One region of the Paracoccus sp. KR1-242 genome, then DNA from elsewhere that is predicted to be linked to it. Evidence: riboswitches for the same ligand, from Rfam matches in the RefSeq annotation. Region 1 holds a riboswitch; each other region holds the start of a gene.

Evidence for each region. Region 1 has a riboswitch for cobalamin ahead of ACO2Q4_RS01945 (TonB-dependent receptor plug domain-containing protein). Riboswitches for the same ligand answer to the same signal wherever they lie in the genome.
Region 2: another riboswitch for cobalamin. It lies ahead of ACO2Q4_RS15130 (energy-coupling factor ABC transporter permease); the one in region 1 lies ahead of ACO2Q4_RS01945 (TonB-dependent receptor plug domain-containing protein).
Region 3: another riboswitch for cobalamin. It lies ahead of ACO2Q4_RS18265 (DUF1636 domain-containing protein); the one in region 1 lies ahead of ACO2Q4_RS01945 (TonB-dependent receptor plug domain-containing protein).

Annotation. Positions count from the first base shown of each region.
Region 1 covers NZ_JBMSED010000001.1:394,315-400,469, forward strand. Annotated here, with positions in the region: gene ACO2Q4_RS01935 (FecCD family ABC transporter permease) at 1-260, opposite strand, end outside; gene ACO2Q4_RS01940 (ABC transporter substrate-binding protein) at 257-1,093, opposite strand; gene ACO2Q4_RS01945 (TonB-dependent receptor plug domain-containing protein) at 1,087-2,958, opposite strand; cobalamin riboswitch at 3,090-3,290, opposite strand; gene ACO2Q4_RS01950 (Bug family tripartite tricarboxylate transporter substrate binding protein) at 3,419-4,381, opposite strand; gene ACO2Q4_RS01955 (tripartite tricarboxylate transporter permease) at 4,411-5,919, opposite strand; gene ACO2Q4_RS01960 (tripartite tricarboxylate transporter TctB family protein) at 5,930-6,155, opposite strand, start outside.
Region 2 covers NZ_JBMSED010000009.1:224,182-230,336, reverse strand. Annotated here, with positions in the region: gene ACO2Q4_RS15155 (MFS transporter) at 1-598, shown strand, start outside; gene ACO2Q4_RS15150 (RibD family protein) at 757-1,590, opposite strand; gene ACO2Q4_RS15145 (class I SAM-dependent methyltransferase) at 1,607-2,374, opposite strand; gene ACO2Q4_RS15140 (6-pyruvoyl trahydropterin synthase family protein) at 2,376-2,771, opposite strand; gene ACO2Q4_RS15135 (zinc-dependent alcohol dehydrogenase) at 2,788-3,732, opposite strand; cobalamin riboswitch at 3,899-4,093, shown strand; gene ACO2Q4_RS15130 (energy-coupling factor ABC transporter permease) at 4,127-4,825, shown strand; gene ACO2Q4_RS15125 (FadR/GntR family transcriptional regulator) at 4,850-5,581, opposite strand; gene ACO2Q4_RS15120 (NAD-dependent epimerase/dehydratase family protein) at 5,662-6,155, opposite strand, start outside.
Region 3 covers NZ_JBMSED010000012.1:152,043-158,197, forward strand. Annotated here, with positions in the region: gene leuD (3-isopropylmalate dehydratase small subunit) at 1-37, shown strand, start outside; partial or broken gene ACO2Q4_RS18250 (endonuclease/exonuclease/phosphatase family protein) at 199-678, shown strand; gene ACO2Q4_RS18255 (hypothetical protein) at 680-1,087, shown strand; gene cobO (cob(I)yrinic acid a,c-diamide adenosyltransferase) at 1,094-1,705, opposite strand; cobalamin riboswitch at 1,743-1,942, shown strand; gene ACO2Q4_RS18265 (DUF1636 domain-containing protein) at 2,031-2,384, shown strand; gene cobW (cobalamin biosynthesis protein CobW) at 2,388-3,422, shown strand; gene cobN (cobaltochelatase subunit CobN) at 3,426-6,155, shown strand, end outside.

The DNA of each region.
Region 1 (6,155 bases):
GCCAGCGGGTTGCGCAGAAAACCCTGAAGGACCGCGCCAGACATGCCAAGCGCCGCCCCGACAAGCACGCCCAGAATGGCGCGCGGCAGCCGGATCTCGCGCATGACCAGCGCCAGCATCTCGTCGCCGTGACCCAGCAGCGCCGCGAGGGCGGGGCCGGGGCGAACCCCCGCGGGGCCGATCAAAAGCGATGCAACGAAGAGCGCCACGACCAGCAGGGCCAGCAGCGCAAGTAGGCGGGGATAGCTTGCGCGGATCATTTCGCCTCCGGCATGGCCAGGCGCTGGTCCCGAAGCCGGGCGACGGCATTGAGGACAAAGGGGGTGCCGCACACCCATTCGGGGTCGTTCATCGGTGTCGAGGGCAGGCGACGCGCAAGCTCCCGCAGGGCGGGGTGGTCCAGCGGCTCTTCGGCGCGAGAGCGACCGGGATAACGCCGCCCCTTGACCAGCAGGTCGGCACCGGACAGCAGCAGCGTTTCCAGTGGCAGGTAGCCCCCGGCGGCGATCCCCCTGCGGTCGGCAAGGTTTTCGAATCCGGCCAGCGCGATGATCTGGCCGGGCAAGGTCAGGCTGCCCGAGCTGTAGCCATTGGCGGCGTAAAGCGCGGCAAGCGGGCGTGGACCCGGCGGGGCGTCGTCCAGCCGGGCCAGGTCGCGGTCGAAATCCCGGATTGCATCCCCGGCGGCAGGTTCGCGCCCCAGCAGTTCGCCCATGCGGCGCAGGTTGTCGCGGATCCCGGCGACGGTTTCATCCGCCGGAAAGGTTTCGACCCGAATGCCCAGCCTTTGCAGCATCGCAAGGGTGACGGGGTTGGTGTAATCGCCCGCCAGTACAAGATCGGGGCGCAGCAGATAGATCTCTTCGGCGGTGCCGCCATTGGCGGGAAAGGCCCGCGCCTGATCCGCCATCGCTGAGGTCGAGGGATCGCCCGCATGGCGCGACACCGACACAAGCTGTCCCGGTCCCGCCAGCAGCATGGCCAGCTGATCGGTGCACAGGTTCATCGACACGACCCGTTGTGGGACATCGGCCCGCGCGGGAACGGCGCAAGGCAGCGCCAGCGCCAGTGCCAGAAGCCCGGACCTTACCATCGGGCCTGCAGCCCCGCATAAAGCGTACGACCCTGCGAGGCAAAGCCCCAGACGTCCGAATACTCGCTGTCGAAAAGGTTCACGACCCGCCCTGTCACCCGCACCCGTTCGGTCAGGTCATAGCCCGCCGACAGGTTCACAAGGTTATAGGCCGGCAGTTCGGCCGTCGCATAGTCGCCGAAGAAGCGCGTGTCGAAATTGCCCGAGACGTGGCGGAAATCGGCGGTGACCTGGCCGCGGCCTTCCAGCACAGCAAGCGTGGCGGACAGTCCGAATTCATTGCGCGGACGCCGGATTTCGATCGAGCCGTCGGGATTCTTTGCGTCCAGATAGGTATAGCTCAGCGCAAGGTCCAGGTTCGCGGTGGGTTTGATCCGGGCGCTGGCCTCGATCCCTTGGCGCGGGCTTTCTCCCGACTGGTTCACATAGCTGGCCCGGCCATCCGGGGCGGCGCCGTAGACATAGGTGATCTCGTCCTCAAGCCGCTCGTTGAAATAGGTCACGTCGATGCTGCCCAATCCATTGGGCAGTTCGGCCTCGATCCCAAGGTCGAAGCCGCGGTTCTTCTCGGGGGCGAGAAAGGGATTGCCGACGCTGTAGGCGTCATTGGCGTAAAGCTCGAAGAACGAGGGATTGACCATCCCCGCCCCGGCCGAGGCATGAAGCCGGAATGGGCGGTCTGGAATCTGCCAGGACAGGCCGATGTTCCAGCTGGTGAAGTCGTCGAAGACCCTGTTGTCGTCATGACGGATCCCGGCCTGCAGATCGATGCCATTGTCAAGGAACGCCCGGTACTCGACGGCCAGCGAGGTCATCTCGCGGTCGAAATCCGGCGCGGTCGAGGCCTCGTCCTTTTGCCCCTCGACCATGACGTTCAGAAGGTGGTGGGCTTCGTCGACGGCAAGGCCGTCCAACCCGAAACTCAGCCGGTACTTCAGCTTGCGGGTTTCGCCCCGTGTCTCGTTTTCGCCCTGCAGGCTCTGCTTGAAGATGCTGTCCTGATATTCCAGGCGCTGCGTCAGCCGTCCGTCCAGCATCGACAGTTCGGCCCAGGTCGCGCCCTGGAATTCGTCCCGGTCGCCAAACAGGCCGGGATCGTCGACGACATATTCGTCGGCGGTGGTGGCGCTGTAATTTTCGGCATCATAGTCATAGGTTTCGGTCGCCCGCCGCAGTGTGGCACCCAGCCGCAGGTCGTCGGTCGCCTGGAACCAGCCGGACAGGCCGATCGTCTTGCGGGTCAGCCCGTCCTTTTCGCCGCCATCGCCCGACTGGTCGAACCCGTGGTCGTCCTTCGCGGACAGATTCACCGCCAGCCCGCCGCGAGATCCGTTCCGGCTGGCATAGGCCGAGGCAGAGGCACCGTTTCCAACCTCGACCGCGCCGCCATAGGACAGCCCCTCGCCGCCCTTTCGGGTGATGATGTTGATCACGCCAGCCGAGGCGTTCGATCCATAATAGACTGATTGCGGGCCGCGCAGGACCTCGATCCGCTCGACATTGGCGGTTTCCAAACCGCTCAGGATGTACTCATCCGCTCCGCCCGTGGCCTCGATCCCGTCGATCAGGATCAGGGTGTGATCTGCTTCGCCGCCGCGGATGCGGACCTGGGTATGGGTCGATCCGGTGCTTGAAACCGAAACGCCCGGCACCGCGCGCAGGGCATCCTGGATCGTGGCGATGCCCCGCGCCTCCATCTCGTCCGAGGTGATGACGGTGAACGCGCGGCCATAGGCGTCCCCGGCGATCGGCGCGAAGCCGGCCGACAGGATGACCGGGTCCAGCGTCACCACATCCTGCGCGGGGGCGACGGCGGGCAGAAGAGTGGCGGTGACGGCGGTGGAAAACAGATGGCGCAACTTCATGCCTTGGCCTTTCCTGTGCAGGCCGGAGCCTGCCGCTGCGGATTGCCCGCGACGGGAACCGGGGTCCCTGCCACAGGCCGGTGATCTTCACCTCTGCGGAATGGCCGCTTTCACGGCGCGCCCCGCGCCGGAAATGGGTGAGTGCTGCGGCAGGTCTCCTGGCTTGCGGATCGCTGCTCGGGCCGGCCTTCCCGGGTGTTTCCCAGTGGCGTCGTCGGCCTTCGCTCACCGCCTACAGTTGCGGGGGCAGCCGCGGCATGGCCTTTCGGCGCACCGCATTCCCTTTTGATCCGACGGCAGTACCGCCGGAAACCGAAGCGTTCCTGTGTTGGCGCAGGATTGCGGGCTCTGTCAAGCAGACTTGCGGCACGGCTTTGGCGGCACCGGCCGTATCGCGCGTCCGCAAACGAAAACGGCCCGGAGAGAGGATCTCCGGGCCGTGGTTTCGGGATGTGGCGCTTCAGTCCAGGCTGACATTCGCGGCCTTCACGACCGGCTCCCATTTCGCCATCTCGGCCTTGACGTGCTCGGCCAGTTCCTCGGGGCTGGAGGCGACGATGCTGGCCGAGAATTCGCCCATGCGGGCCACGACCGCCGGGTCGGCCATGGCCTCCAGCGCGGCCTTGTTCAACGCGGCAATGGCCTCGGGCGGGGTTCCGGTGGGCGCGAAAAGCGCGTTCCAGCTGTAGGTTTCATATCCCGGCAGCGTTTCGGCAATGGCCGGGATATCCGGGAACGAGGGCACGCGTTCCTTGGTCGTCACCCCCAGCGCCCGCAGCTTGCCACTGGTGATATGGCCCGAGGAAGACGGCAGATTGTCGAAGATGATCGGCACCTGGTTGCCCAGAACATCAGTCAGCGCCGGACCCGAGCCCTTATAGGGGATATGCGTGATATCGACGCCAGCCATCGACTTGAACAACTCGCCCGACAGGTGCAGCGGTGTCCCGTTCCCCGACGAGGCATAGGCCAGCGGGTCTTTTTTCGCCAGGTCGATCAGCTCCTGCACGGTCTTGACCGGCAATTCCGGGTTCACCGCCAGCACGTTCGGGACCAGCACCAGAAGCGAGATCGGCGCGAAATCCGTGACCGGGTCATAGGGCTTCTGCTTCAGGATCAGCGGGTTCAACGCATGGGTCGCGACCGTGCCCATCAGGATCGTGTAGCCGTCGGGATCGGCCTTGGCGACCTGCTGCGCGCCCAGACTGCCGCCTGCGCCGCCCACGTTCTGGACCACCACCTGCTGGCCAAGGGCCTGCCCCATCCGGTCGGCGACGATGCGCCCGACCACGTCGGTCGAGCCGCCGGCCGCGAAGGGGATCACCAGCGTGATCGGGCGGTCGGGGAACGCGGCGGCCGCGGCCCCGGCCAGCCCTGCGGCCATTGCGGCGCCCAGAAGAAGGCGCCGGGTGATTTTCAGCATCATGTTTCTCCTCCCATTCTATCGCGACCTCAGGCGTCGCTTTCGGTAAAGACCTCGTCCCGGCGCTTGCGGATCTGGGGCAGGAAGACCAGCACCAGGATCGCGGCGGCCATCAGAAGCAGCGTGGCGCTGATCGGACGGGTGATGAAGGTGGTTGGATCGCCCCGTGACAGGATCATGGCCCGGCGCAGGTTCTCTTCCAGCAGGGGGCCAAGGACGAAACCCAGAAGCAGCGGCGCGGGTTCGCAGCGCAGCTTGGTCATCGCATAGCCGAGCAGCCCGAAGAACGCGACGGCGTAAAGGTCATAGGTGTTCGAGGCGACCGAATAGACCCCGATCGAACACATCGCCATGATGATCGGGAACAGCACGTAATAGGGCACCGTCAGCAGTTTGACCCACAGCCCGATCAGCGGCAGGTTCAGGATGACCAGCATCAGGTTCCCGATCCACATGCTGGCGATGATGCCCCAGAACAACGCAGGCTGTTCGCTGACGACGTTCGGACCCGGCACGATGCCCTGGATGATCATCGCGCCGATCATCAGCGCCATGACCGGGTTTGCGGGAATGCCCAGCGTCAGCAGCGGAATGAAGCTGGTCTGCGCGCCGGCATTGTTCGCGCTTTCCGGTCCCGCGACGCCAGCAAGGGCGCCCTTGCCGAATTCCTCGGGGTGCTTGGACAGCTTCTTTTCCACGGTATAGCTGGCAAAGCTGGCCAGGATCGCGCCCCCGCCGGGCAGGATGCCCAGGACCGAGCCAACGGCGGTGCCGCGCAGGATCGGGCCGATCATCTCGCGCAGCTCGTCGCGCGTCGGGAACAGACGGTTGATGTTTTTGGTCATCACTTCTCGATCATGCTCATCTTCAAGATTGCGCAGGATCTCGGCGATGCCGAAGACGCCGACGGCCAGGGCCACGAAATTCAGCCCGTCGGCATATTGGGTGATGCCCAGCGTGAAGCGCGGCGCGCCGGTATAGATGTCGGTTCCCACAAGGCCCAGCAGCAGGCCAAGCACGACCATGGCCAGCGCCTTGAGGACCGAGCCATGGGCAAGGGCCACCGACATCACCAGACCCATCACCATCAGGCTGAAATACTCGGCCGCGCCGAATTTCAGCGCGATGGTGGTCAGGGGTGGTGCAAAGATCGCGACAAGGAAAGTCGCGACCGTGCCGGCAAAGAACGACCCGATTGCGGCCGTCGCAAGCGCAGTTCCGGCGCGGCCTTTCCGAGCCATCTGATAGCCGTCGATCGCCGTCACGGCGGACGAACTTTCGCCCGGCATGTTGATCAGGATCGCAGTGGTCGAGCCGCCGTATTGCGCGCCATAATAGATCCCGGCGAGCATGATCAGCGAACTGACCGGTTCAAGCTGGAACGTGATCGGCAGAAGCATGGCGATGGTGGCCGTCGCGCCGATCCCCGGAAGCACGCCGATCAGTGTGCCAAGGATGACCCCGATCAGGCAGAAGGCCAGGTTCGCCAGAGACGAGGCGACCGAAAAGCCAAGGGCAAGGTTGCTGAGAAGATCCATGCCGCCCTCCTCAGAACTGAAGCCAAGGGCCGAAGCGGCGGAAGGGCAGGCCCAGCCCATAGCTGAAGATCAGCGTCGACAGCACCGTGACCGCCAGCGCCAGCACCAGCGCGTAAAGCGGTCGCATCCGAACCGAGGCCTGCGCGGCGATCAGTGTCGTCAGGAACAGCGCCGGAACGAAGCCCAGTCCGCGCACCGTCAGTCCGAAGAAGACCGGCGCGGGCAGGATGAACATC
Region 2 (6,155 bases), on a different contig from region 1:
ATTGCGCCATGCCGCGCATAACGATGCGCTGAAGGCGACCCTGTTGCGGGCCTTTGGCTTCTTCAGCTTCGCCAGCGCTTACTGGGCGTTGCTGCCGCTGATCGCGCGCAGCCTGCCGGGCGGGAGCGCCAGCCTTTACGGGCTGCTTCTGGGCGCGGTCGGAGCGGGCGCGGTGATTGGCGCGCTGCTGCTGCCGTATATCCGCGAAAAGGTCGGCATCAACCGCCTGACTGAGGGCGGCACGATTGTCGCCGCGACCGCGATGCTTCTGATGGGTCTGGCCTGGGGCAGCGTGCCCGCGATTGTAGCGGCACTGCTGGCGGGCTTCGGCTGGATTACGGTGCTGACCAGCCTGAATGTCTCGGCCCAGATGGCACTGGCGAACTGGGTCCGGGCGCGCGGCCTGTCGGTCGCGCTGATGGTTTTTTACGGCAGCATGGCGGCGGGCGCGACCTTTTGGGGACAGGTCGCCTCATTGACCTCGGCACGGCTGGCGCTGGTTCTGGCCGCCGGGGGCGCGGTAATGGCGATCCCGCTGACCCGGTGCGCACGGCTGGGCCAGGGCGAAGGGCGCGACCTGATCCCGCCTATGGGCTGACCGCTACCGGGCCTGACGTGCGCTGGGCGAAAGCGGCGACCGTGGTCGGGTCACGGTCACGCCGACCTATGAAATCGACCCGGACCAGATCGAGGCGTTTCGGCCTGTCAGGTGAACCCTATCGTGGCTGGGATGTCCCGATGAAGGACAGGGCCGCTTCAGGACTGCAGCGCCGCGTCCTGTCGGGCCGGGGGCACGGCCTTTTCTCGACCCAGCGACCTTCCCAGATTGCAATCGAAAAGAATGTCGCTGCCAAGCGAATAGACACGCGTTTCCGGCCGCATCGCCTGCGCAAGCGTCTGGATCGGGTCGCGCGTAGTCAGCCCCTGCGGACCGGCCCCAATGATGACCGGCGCGACAGTCACCAGCAGCCGGTCGATCAGCCCGGCTTCAAGGAAACCGGCGATGGTGCGCCCCCCGCCCTCGACCAGCAGCGTACCAAGCCCGGCGCGCCGCAAGGCGGTCATGATCGCGGCCGGAGAAATCCAGCCCCCGCTGGGCGTCAGCCGGATCACCTCGATCCCTCGGGGCCGGGGACGGTCGACGCCCTGCACGATGATGCGGCGGATCCCGTCCCCACGCAGCGGCATGGCCTCGTCCGGCAGGCGGCCCTGTGGGTCGATGACGATGCGGGCGGGGTCGCCACCTTCGCAATGGCGCACGGTCAGGCGGGGATCGTCATGCAGCGCGGTCCGGACGCCGATCACCACCCCGTCGACCAGCGCCCGCAACCTGTGCAGATGCGAAAGTCCGTCCGGTCCCGACACGTCGCGCGCGTCACCCGAGGGGGTGGCGATGCGACCATCCAGCGATTGCCCGATCTGAGCCAGCGTCAGCGGGCCGGCATCGCGGCGCGCAAGGGGTCCGTACAACTGCAAGGCCGCTTCCTCTTCCGCGGACAGATGGCCGTTCAGTGCCTCTTTGCCTCGCGCCGAGCGAAGGTTCAGGATCCGTTGCCAGATCCGCGGCGTGACCTCGATGCGCTGCATCATGTTCCCCCCTTTTCAGTCATGCCGCGCGGGGCGGCAGGGCCAGCATGTCGGTATGGCCGACCCGGCATGCACCCTTGGCGATGGCCGCAATCCGCGATTGAAGCCAGGTTTCGGTTGCCTCGCAACCGGCCTCGGCCGCGGCGGTCGCAATGCCTTGCAGCAGTTCGACCTGCAATTCCCTCTGGTCCGGGCCAAGCTGCCAGGCGCTGGGCGCGCTGTGGACCACAAAGCCCGACGCATCGAACAGTTCCACCGCATGTGCCGCAGCCTCGGGTCCAGAGGCGGCGCCAAGCCCCTTGTCACCCTGCTGATGGCGGTTGAAGGCGGCGGTGACGACAGCGTCCCCGGGCAGTTCCGGGCGCCACTCCATCGCGCCGTCAAAGGTCAGCGCGGCATAAAAGGGCAGCGAGCGCGTCGCCAGTTCCCCGGCCAGGTCCGCGATCCAATCCGCCGGGCAAAGATCAAGCAGGGCCGAGGCCGTCACCATAGTCGCGCCGTCCAGCGGCAGGCGGGCCTGATCGCCCAGATCGCCCGGATGCAGGGTGATGCCGTCACCGGCCGGAATTCGGGCAAGCAGGTCGGGGTCGCTGTCCACCATGCGCCAGTGCGCGCCGCCCGGCAAAAGCCCCGACATGGCGCGCATCGTCGCCCCTGTGCCGCAGCCCAGATCCACGATCAGCGGGCATGGCCCGGCGGCAGTGGCGGCCTTTCGCAGCAGCGCGCCGTCGCGGGCCTGCCGGTCGGCCGGTTCGCGCAGGTCAAGCCATGTCGCGGGAAATGCCATGTCAGATCGCACCCTCATACCAGGCCGAGGCGAGATGGCTTTCCTGCAGCGTCACCCGCAGGCGCGCGATGCGACCCTGGTCACCCAGCTCTCCGGCCCGGACAGAGGTCGCTATCCGGTCGAAGACGATCTGGCATAGGAACTCGGTCGTGGTGAATTTCCCCTGAAATTCCGGCACTTCGTCAAGGTTCTTGTAGCGCAGCGTGGCCAGCGCCCCGGCCAGCGCCTGACTGGCAAGACCGATATCGACCACGACCCCGGTTTCGTCCAACGTCTCGGCGCAGAAGGCCACGTCGACGGTATAGGTCGCTCCATGCATTGCCTGCGCCGGACCGAAGGCCGGGTGAGGCAGCGAATGGGCGATCATGATGTGGTCGCGGACTTCGACGGCGAACATGCGGCTCCTTTCCCGGTCAGTACCGGATGCGATGGCAAAGCGTGTCGGGATCGGCGAGGATGGCCGGAAAGGCCTGCGGCATCTGCCGAAAAGGGGTCTCGCCCGAAATCAGCAGGTCAAGCCGGGGATCGTCCAGCAGCGAGATGGCCTTGGCCAACCGACGCCCGTGGCTCCAGCGCGGGGCGCGGGCCGGGGGCAGGCCGCCGACCTGCGAGCTGACAAGGCGCAGCCGACGGCTGTGGAATGTCGCGCCCAGCGGCAGGGCAACCGGCCGGTCGCCGTGCCAACTTGCCTCGACCACGGTGGCATCCATGCCCGCCACGGCCAGCGCCCCCACCAGTCCTTCGGCCGAGGCGCTGCAGTTGATCGCGACATCCTGGTCCTGAGGCGCATTGCTGGGTGCGCAAAAGGTGCAGCCCAGAGCCTCGGCCAAGGGACGCCGTGCGGGCAGGGGGTCGATCATCACGACCTCTGCCCCCGGGAGCCGGGTGGCGAGTGCGCCGATCAACAGCCCGACAAGGCCTGCGCCGAAAATTGCAATCCTGTCCCCCGCCGCAGCCCCGCTGTCCCACAATACGTTCAGTGCGGTTTCCATGTTCGCCGCCAGCACTGCGCGGCCCGGCGGCACGGCATCCGGCAGGGGAAGAAGCTGCGCTTCGGGCAGACGAAACCGGTCCTGATGGGGAAAAAGCGCGAACACAGAACGCCCCGCCATGGCGCCCTCGGTCGCTTGCCCGACGGCGGCATAGCCGTATTTCACTGGAAAGGGGAAATCGCCTTCCTGAAATGGCGCGCGCATCCGCCAGGCCTCGTCGGGGGGCACCCGACCCTGAGAGATCAGCCGCTCGGTCCCACGACTGATGCCGGAAAAAGCGGTCTCGACAAGAACGCCGTGGCCCAAGGCGGCGGGCTGGATCCGGGCTTCACCCGGCGCGCTCCACCATAGGGCCAAGGCCGTCATCCCCGCGGGACCTGCGATGCGAAAGGCGGGAAGAAGCGGCGGGAAGGGGACATGTCATCCGGACCGGAATGGAGATTGGCCCCATCAAACGTCGGTTTGGCCCGATTTGTTCCCCCGAATCGGGCAGGGCATCCGGTTTGCGGTTGACCCGGCCAAATCATGCCGGAATGTTGGCCGGGCACGAGGTGTCGACCGCAATGCGGACGACATGGGAACAGGACGGGATATCCCGAATCCAACCGCCCCCGCGACTGTGAGCGGCGAGCCGAACCTGAACTGCCACTGTGACCTGCGGTCATGGGAAGGCGAGGCAAGGCTGCGACCCGCGAGTCAGGAGACCGACCTCGCGCCACATCGCAACCGCCGTCGGGGATGACGGTAAGGAGAAACGACCATGCATATCGAACCGGGCCTCGTCTCAGGGGCCAAGATCATCCTGAGCTACGCCACAGCCGCAGCGGCTGGGGCCTATACGCTGAAACTGGCCGCCGCATCGCTGCGGGCCGAGGGGGCAGCCTCACTTGCGCTGCGCTCAACGCTGGCCACCGCCGCCGTCTTCGTCTTTTTCGAGGTGCTGCCGCATCACCCGGTCGGAGTGTCCGAGGTGCACCTGATCCTTGGATCGACGATCTTCCTGCTGTTCGGCGCGGCGCCCGCAGCCATCGGGCTGGCGCTGGGGCTGCTGATCCAGGGGATGTTCTTCGCTCCCTTCGACTTGCCGCAATACGGGATGAACGTGACAACGCTGATGTTCCCGCTGTTCGCGGTGCGGGCGCTGGCCGCGCGCATCGTCGCGCCGGGAACGGCCTATGTCGATCTGAAGTATCGGCAGGCCCTGGCGCTATCCACTGCCTATCAGGGGGGTGTCGTGCTGTGGGTCGCCTTCTGGGCCGTCTATGGCGCAGGGGCGGGGGCCGGGAACCTGGCGGCGATCGCCAGCTTTGGCGCGGCCTATATGCTGGTGGTCGTGGTCGAGCCGCTGGCCGATCTTGCTGTGCTGGCTGTCGCCAAGGCGCTGAAAGGGCCAGCAGGGATCGCACGGGGCGCGGGCCCTGCGCTGTTCGTCACCCCAAGGCTGCACCATCCCGCCTGATCGACGGGCAAAGGGCGGGGCGGTTCAGCCCTGCCCACGCGCCAGCCGAAGCTGTTCGCGGTATCGGGTCTGGCTGTTCTTCAGATGGGTCCGCATGGCGCGGCGTGCCTCGTCCGGGTCGGCATTCTGGATGGCCGACAGGATCGCACCGTGTTCCTGCTCCAACACGCGCGTGTAATCCGGCGGGGTCGAGATGTCGCCATCGCGGTGCAGCATCCGGCGCGGGATTATGGCGATGCCGATCAGGCTGAGCATCTCGCTGAATCGGGGATTGTTGGCCGCCTGTGCGATCGCCAGGTGAAAGGCGAAATCGGCATCGGCGGTAGGCTTGTCTTCGCGGGCAAGCGTGGTCAGGCGCTGAAACGCCTCGATGATGTCTTCCTCTTGCGCGGGAGAGCGGCGCTGCGCGGCAAGAGCGGCCGCGTCGCCTTCCAGTGCGGTGCGCAGTTCCAGGATCTCGATGATCGACGAGACGCGGTCGGTATCGATGTCGCGGAACTGGGGCGTGGTTTCCGCCGCGGCCAGGACAAAGACGCCCGCGCCCTGCTTCGGCTCGACAATGCCATCGGCCCGCAGGGCGGCGACGGCTTCACGGATGACCGTGCGGCTGACGCCGAAATCCTGCGTCAGCCGGGATTCCGAAGGCAGGCGGTCGCCCGCCTTGTAAACGCCCGACTGGATCTGGCGGCGCAATTCGTCGCGCACCGTGACCACCAGCGTTGCGCCGGGGGGCGTGACGCCGTCTTCGGTTTTCATCCTTGGGCCCATTCCTTGTCCACCATGTCTGGCACCGGATAATCCCCCGCCGCCCCCGATTGAAGCCCCGAGGGGCCGGGTCAGCCGCGCGGTTCGTCTTCCTTGTAGATCGGGAACTGCGTGAAGACGCCGCCCTGGTATTTCATCAGCGGTGCATCGGCCGGCGGGCGTGGCGTGCTGGCGTCGATGCGGGCGCGGTATTCCTCGGCATTGTCCTTGGGGGTCCAGCCCAGCCAGTCCAGGTGGCTGTTGTCCCACCAGCTTGCGTCATTGGCGGAGGCGCCCCAGATCACCGGGCACCCGAGGTTTGGCACGGTAAAGACCGCGCGGATCAGCGACAGGAAATCCCCGCGCGAGAACCAGCTGGCCAGCATTCGGTGGTTTTCAGGCTCGGCCGTGCAGGATCCGATCCTGACCAGCGCGGTTTCCTGGCCGAACTTCTCGAAATACATGCGGGCGATCGCCTCTCCGAAGACCTTGGAGACGCCGTAAAGCCCGTCCGGTCGGAAGGGGACATCCGCGGTCAGCCGCTCCGTCTGCGGATAGAAGCCGATGGTGTGGTTCGAGCTGGCGA
Region 3 (6,155 bases), on a different contig from region 1:
CGAGACCCAGATGGCCCAGAGCCGCCCTTGGGTCTAAGGGCGCTTGCCGGGGCGGTCCTTCTGGCCGCCCTGGGTTCCGCCACCGCGGCCGCGCCCCTGCGGATCGCCACGTTCAGCCCCGACCTGTCGCGAGACGGGCCGGGGCTTCTTTTGCGCGATCTTGGCCGCACGGACGCCCAGATCGACGCGGTCGTCCGGGTGATCGCTGAAACCCGACCCGATATCCTGCTGCTGACAGGTTTCGACTGGGATCTGGACGGGCTGGCCTTGGCCGCCTTCCGCGCCCGGTTGTCGGCGGCTGGCGCGGATTATCCGCACAGTTTCTCGGCCCGTCCCAACGCGGGCATGCCCAGCGGGCTGGATCTGGATGGAAACGGCAGGGCCGGGACCGCCAATGACCGGCAGGGCTTTGGCCGCTTTTCCGGGCAGGGCGGCATGGCGATACTGTCGCGTCACCCGATCGGCCCGGTCCTTGACCACTCGGCGTTCCTGTGGCGCGATCTGCCCGGCAATCTGATGCCCCCGGCCGCGCCCGAGGTGGCGGCCGTGCAGCGCCTGTCCTCAGTCGCACATTGGGACGCGACGCTGACCGTCGCGGGAAAGCCGCTGCACCTGCTGGCCATGGCGGCCTCGCCCCCGGTTTTCGACGGGCCCGAGGATCGCAACGGCAGGCGCAACCATGACGAGTTGGCCTTCTGGCTGGACCGGCTGCCCGGCGCGCCCTTCGTGCTGGCGGGGCAAGCTGAACATCGACGCTGCCGACAGCGAGGGGCGCCCCGATGCGCTGGCCCGGATGATGGCGCGCGTGACCGATTCCCTGCCCGCAAGCGAAGGTGGCAGGGCCGCCGGCAGCGCGGGCGTGAACGCGGCGCAAAAGGGCGACCCAGCGTTGGATACCGGCGACTGGCCCGACGACAAGCCGCCCGGAAACCTGCGCGTCGATTACGTCCTGCCGCAAAAGGGCCTGAAGGTGCTTGGCTCGGGCGTCTTCTGGCCCGCGACGGGCGAACTGGCGCAGGTGGCGCTGGCGGCCTCCAGCCATCGGCTGGTCTGGGTCGATATCGACTGGCCGCCCGCCGAGCGGTGAGCTGACCTAGAACTCGACCCCCGGCTGCGCCTTGATGCCCGCGCGGAAGGGATGCTTTACCGCCTCCATCTCGGTCACGAGATCGGCGGCCTCGATCAGGGCCGGATCGGCATTGCGCCCGGTCAGCACGACATGGGTCATCGGCGGCTTCTCACGTTGCAGGAAATCCAGCACCTCCCCCACCTGCAGATAGCCATAGCGGAGCGCGATGTTGATCTCGTCCAGCAGGACCATGCGGATGCGGGGGTCGCGGATCAGCTCTTGCGCCTTGTCCCAGCCCGCGCGCGCCGCAGCAATGTCGCGGTCGCGATCCTGGGTTTCCCAGGTGAAGCCCTCGCCCATCGCGTGAAACTGGCACAGATCGCCGAAATGCCCGGTCAGCAACCGCCGCTCGCCCGTGTCCCATGCGCCCTTGATGAACTGCACTACCGCGCAGGGCATGTCATGGGCGATGCATCGCAGGATCATCCCGAAACCCGAGGACGACTTGCCCTTGCCCTTGCCGGTATGAACGATGACCAGCCCCTTTTCGCCGGTCTTGTCCTGCATCATCCGGTCTCGGGCGGCCTTGATCCGGGCCATCTTCTCGGAATGGCGGGTATTCCCTTCGGCTGACATCGCGACTCCCTTGCTTGACAAGTGCGGGCGCCCGGCGCACTTCTTTGCCTGCGCTGGTCCTGCCTTATGGCAGGCTAAGAGGGAATGCGACAGGCCTTGGCCTGGAAAGCAGCCGCCCCCGCGACCGTGACCGGAAAGGTCGCCCTATGCCACTGGCTTCGGCCGGGAAGGTGGGCCGACCGTTGGCGAAAGCCTGAATCCGCAAGCCGGGAGACCTGCCTGCGCCTTGTTTGACCGGCGGACGGGGTGTTCCTGCTTGGGTTCGTGGCACGAATCCCGTGCCCGCATACCCGCACCGCGCCCGCCACATGGAAATGAAGGGCGCATGGACGTTTCATTGCTTGTCTGCACCACCTGCCGCGCCGGCCAGCCGGTCCTGGATGGCCAGCCCGTCGCGGGCGCAAGGCTGCATGCTGCGCTGGACGGCGTGGCCCCGCCTCCGGGCGTCCGCATCATTCCCGTCGAATGCCTCTCGGCCTGCAACAGCGGCTCGGCCATCGCGCTCAGCGGGCCGGGCCGGTGGAGCTATGTCTATGGCCGGATGGAGATCGCGGACGTGCCCGAGATCCTTCAGGGCGCGGCCGCCTATGCCGCCAGCGCCGACGGCATCGTGCCATGGCGCGACCGCGTCGCGATTTTCCGCAAGCGCAGCATCGCGCGCATTCCTCCGATTGGGTGAAAGATGACCGACCTGACCAAGACCCCCGTCACCGTGATCACAGGCTTCCTTGGCGCGGGCAAGACCACGCTGATCCGGCACCTGATGCAGAACCCGCAGGGCAAGCGGCTTGCCGTTCTGGTCAACGAATTCGGCACCGTGGGCGTCGACGGCGACATCCTGAAATCCTGCGCGGATGAAAGCTGCCCGGTCGAGAACATCGTCGAGCTGTCGAATGGCTGCATCTGCTGCACCGTCGCCGACGACTTCATCCCGACGCTGGAAGCACTGATGGCCCTGCCCCGGAAGCCGGACCACATCCTGATCGAGACCTCGGGGCTGGCGCTGCCCAAGCCCTTGCTGAAGGCCTTCGACTGGCCTGCCATCCGTTCGCGCATCACCGTCGACGGCGTCATCACCCTGGCCGATGCCGAGGCGGTGGCCGCGGGCCGCTTTGCCCCGGACGAGGACGCAGTGCAGGCCCAGCGCGAGGCGGATGAAAGCCTGGACCACGAAACGCCGCTGTCCGAGGTATTCGAGGACCAGATCGCCTGCGCCGATCTTGTCCTGCTGACCAAGGCCGATCTGGCGGGAGAGGCCGGCCTTGCCGCCGCCCGCGCCGTGGTCGAGGCCGAGGCGCCGCGCAAGCTGCCGATTCTGTCCTTGTCCGAGGGTGTGATCGATCCGCGCGTGATCCTGGGCCTGAAGGCCGCCGCCGAAGATGACCTGTATGCCCGCCCCAGCCACCATGACGGCGCGGATGACCACGAGCATGACGATTTCGATTCCGTCGTGATCGACCTGCCCGAGATCGCCGATCCCGCCGACCTGTCGGATCGGATCGCCCGGCTGGCGCGTGAACGGAACATCCTGCGGGTCAAAGGCCATGTCGCCGTCGCGGGCAAACCCATGCGCCTGCTGGTGCAGGCCGTGGGTGCGCGGGTCCGCCACCAGTTCGACCGCCCCTGGGGCGACAGCCCGCGCCAGTCGCGCCTTGTCGTCATTGCCGAACATGACGACATCGACGAAGCCGCGATCCGGCACATCCTGACGGCCTGACCCATGCATGTCGTCTTCCGCGAAAGCCGTGGGCTTGAGGAGACCGAGGTTCCGACGGACCCCGGCCAGACCTCTGCCGACATGGTCGTGCTGTCCTTTTCGGACAGCGACCTTGGTGCTTTCGCGGCAGGCTGGCATCGGGGCGGGCTGCCCTCGCTTCGTCTGTGCAATCTTTCGGCCCTGCGCCACCCCCTGTCGGTCGACCAGTATTGCGAGACGGTCCTGTCCGGCGCGCGCGCCGTTCTGGTCCGCCTGATCGGGGGCGAGGGGTATTGGCCCTATGGCATCGCCAGCCTTCAGGATCTTGCCCGGCGGCGGGGCATCGCGCTGGCCATCCTGCCCGGCGACGGGCACGAGGACGCCACCCTCGACCGCCTCTCGACCCTGCCGGTGCCGGTGCTGCGCAGACTGGCCGCGCTTTGCGACAGTGGCGGCGCTGACGCGGCCCGCAGCGCGCTGGCCGTGTTGGCCGCATCCGCGGGACTGGACGGGCCAGAGGTCGCGGATGCGCCCACCGTCCCGACTTTTGGCTTCCATGATCCGGATGCCGGGATATTGGCCGCGCCACTTGTCGGGCCGCGCCCGGTTCTTGTCAGCTTCTACCGCAGCTATCTGACCAGCGCCGATCTTGACCCGGTCGACGCCCTGATCCGGGCGCTGCGGCAAGCGGGCTTTGCCGCGACCGGGGTCTTTGCCCCCTCGCTGAAATCCCCCGGTTTTGGGGAATGGCTTGCCCCGCACCTGCCCGGACTGGCCGCGGTGGTGAACATGACCGCGTTTTCGGCACGGGACGACGCTGGCGCGACGCCCTTTGACGGCGCGGATTTCCCGGTATTTCAGGTGGCGCTTGCCACCTCGACGCGCGATCTGTGGCTTGGGGAAGAGCGCGGGCTGTCCGCCGCCGATCTTGCCATGCATGTCGTCCTGCCCGAAATCGACGGACGGATCTTTCTGGGCGTGGTCAGCTTCAAGGCCACCCAGCCGCGCGATCCGGTCCTGCAATTCTCGCGCCAGATCCACAGGGCCGATCCGGCGCGCATCGCGGCGGCGGTGGCAAGGTTCGCGGGCTGGCACCGGCTGCGCGCGCCGGTGGCACAAGCGGCGGCACGGGCGGTGGTCTTGTCCACCTATCCCGGAAAGCCCCATCAGCTGGCGCATGCCGTCGGGCTGGACGCGCTGGCCTCGTGCGGCGCGATGCTGGGCATTCCACATCACGATCTTGGGCAGCGGCTGATGCGCGAACGCCTGGACTGGCCGCTTGCGGATTATTGCACCACGCTGGCAGCCCTTCCCCCCCGCCTGCAGGACGATCTGGCAAAGACCTGGGGCGATCCGGCGGCTGACCCTGCGGTGCAGGACGGGGTCTTCCGCTTTGCCGCGATCCGACACGGGGATGCGCTGGTCGCGCTGCAACCCGAAAGGGCCGAGGTCGCCACCCGGTCCGAGGACTATCACGACCTGATTCGCGTGCCCCGCCATGGCTATGTCGCCTTTCACCTGTGGCTACGGCAGCAGGTTCGGGTCATCATCCACATGGGCGCGCATGGTACGCTGGAATGGCTGCCCGGCAAGGCGGTGGCCCTGTCCGACGATTGCTGGCCCGAGGCGCTGCTGGGCGACCTGCCGGTGACCTATCCCTTCATCGTCAACGACCCCGGCGAGGCGGCGCAGGCCAAGCGTCGGCTTGGCGCGATCACGCTGGGCCACCTGCCCCCGCCTTTGGTCGATTCCGGCCTGCCGGAAACCCTTGCCGGGCTGGAACGCCTGCTGGACGAATATTCGACCGCCGACGGGCTGGACCCGCGCCGGCGCGACCGCCTGATCGGCGCGATCCGGGACGAGGCCCGTGCCGCCGGGATCGAAGCCGATCTTGGCCTGCCCGCCGACGCCTCGGCCGCCGAGGCAGTGCCCCGCATCGACCGCTTCCTGTGCGATCTCAAGGACAGCCGCTTTGGCCATGGCCTGCACGTCTATGGCAGCGGGGATTGCGGGACCGAGGAGCGCGAAGGTCTGGCCCGCGCAATGGCGGGGCTGCGCGTCGCACCCGGTCCGTCGGGCTCGCCCGCGCGCGGGCGCAGGGACGTGCTGCCGACCGGGCGCAACATGTTTGCCGTCGATCCGCGCGCCGTGCCCACGCGCGCGGCCCATGCGCAGGGTGTGAAGCTGGCGGCAGAGTTGTTGCGCCGCCACCTGCAGGATCACGGCTACTGGCCCCAAGGGCTGGTCGTCGACCTGTGGGGCAGCGCCACGATGCGCACCGCGGGCGAGGATTTCGCCATGGCGCTGCATCTGGCGGGACTTGCGCCGCGTTGGGATGCGACCTCGGGTCGCGTGACCGGGGTCGAGGCGTTGGCACTGGCCGAGCTTGGCCGGCCCCGGATCGACGTGACACTGCGCGTCTCGGGCCTGTTTCGTGACGTGTTTCCGGGTCTGGCCCAGATGTTCCAGACCGGGGCCGCGATGCTGGCCGCGCGGGACGAGCTGCCCGAGGACAACCCCTATCGATCCATCGCGCCGCGCGTCTTCGGTCCCCGACCCGGCCAATATGGTGTCGGCATCGGTGCACTGGCCGAAACCTTCACGCCCGAGGCCCGCCGCGCCGCGGGCGAGGCCTGGCTTGCCGCATCCGCGCACGCGATCGGTGCGGACGGACAGGTCCGCCACGCCCCCGACGCGATCCGCGCGCGGCTGGCGCAGGCGGATGCCTTTGTCCATGCGCAGGATCTGCCGGAA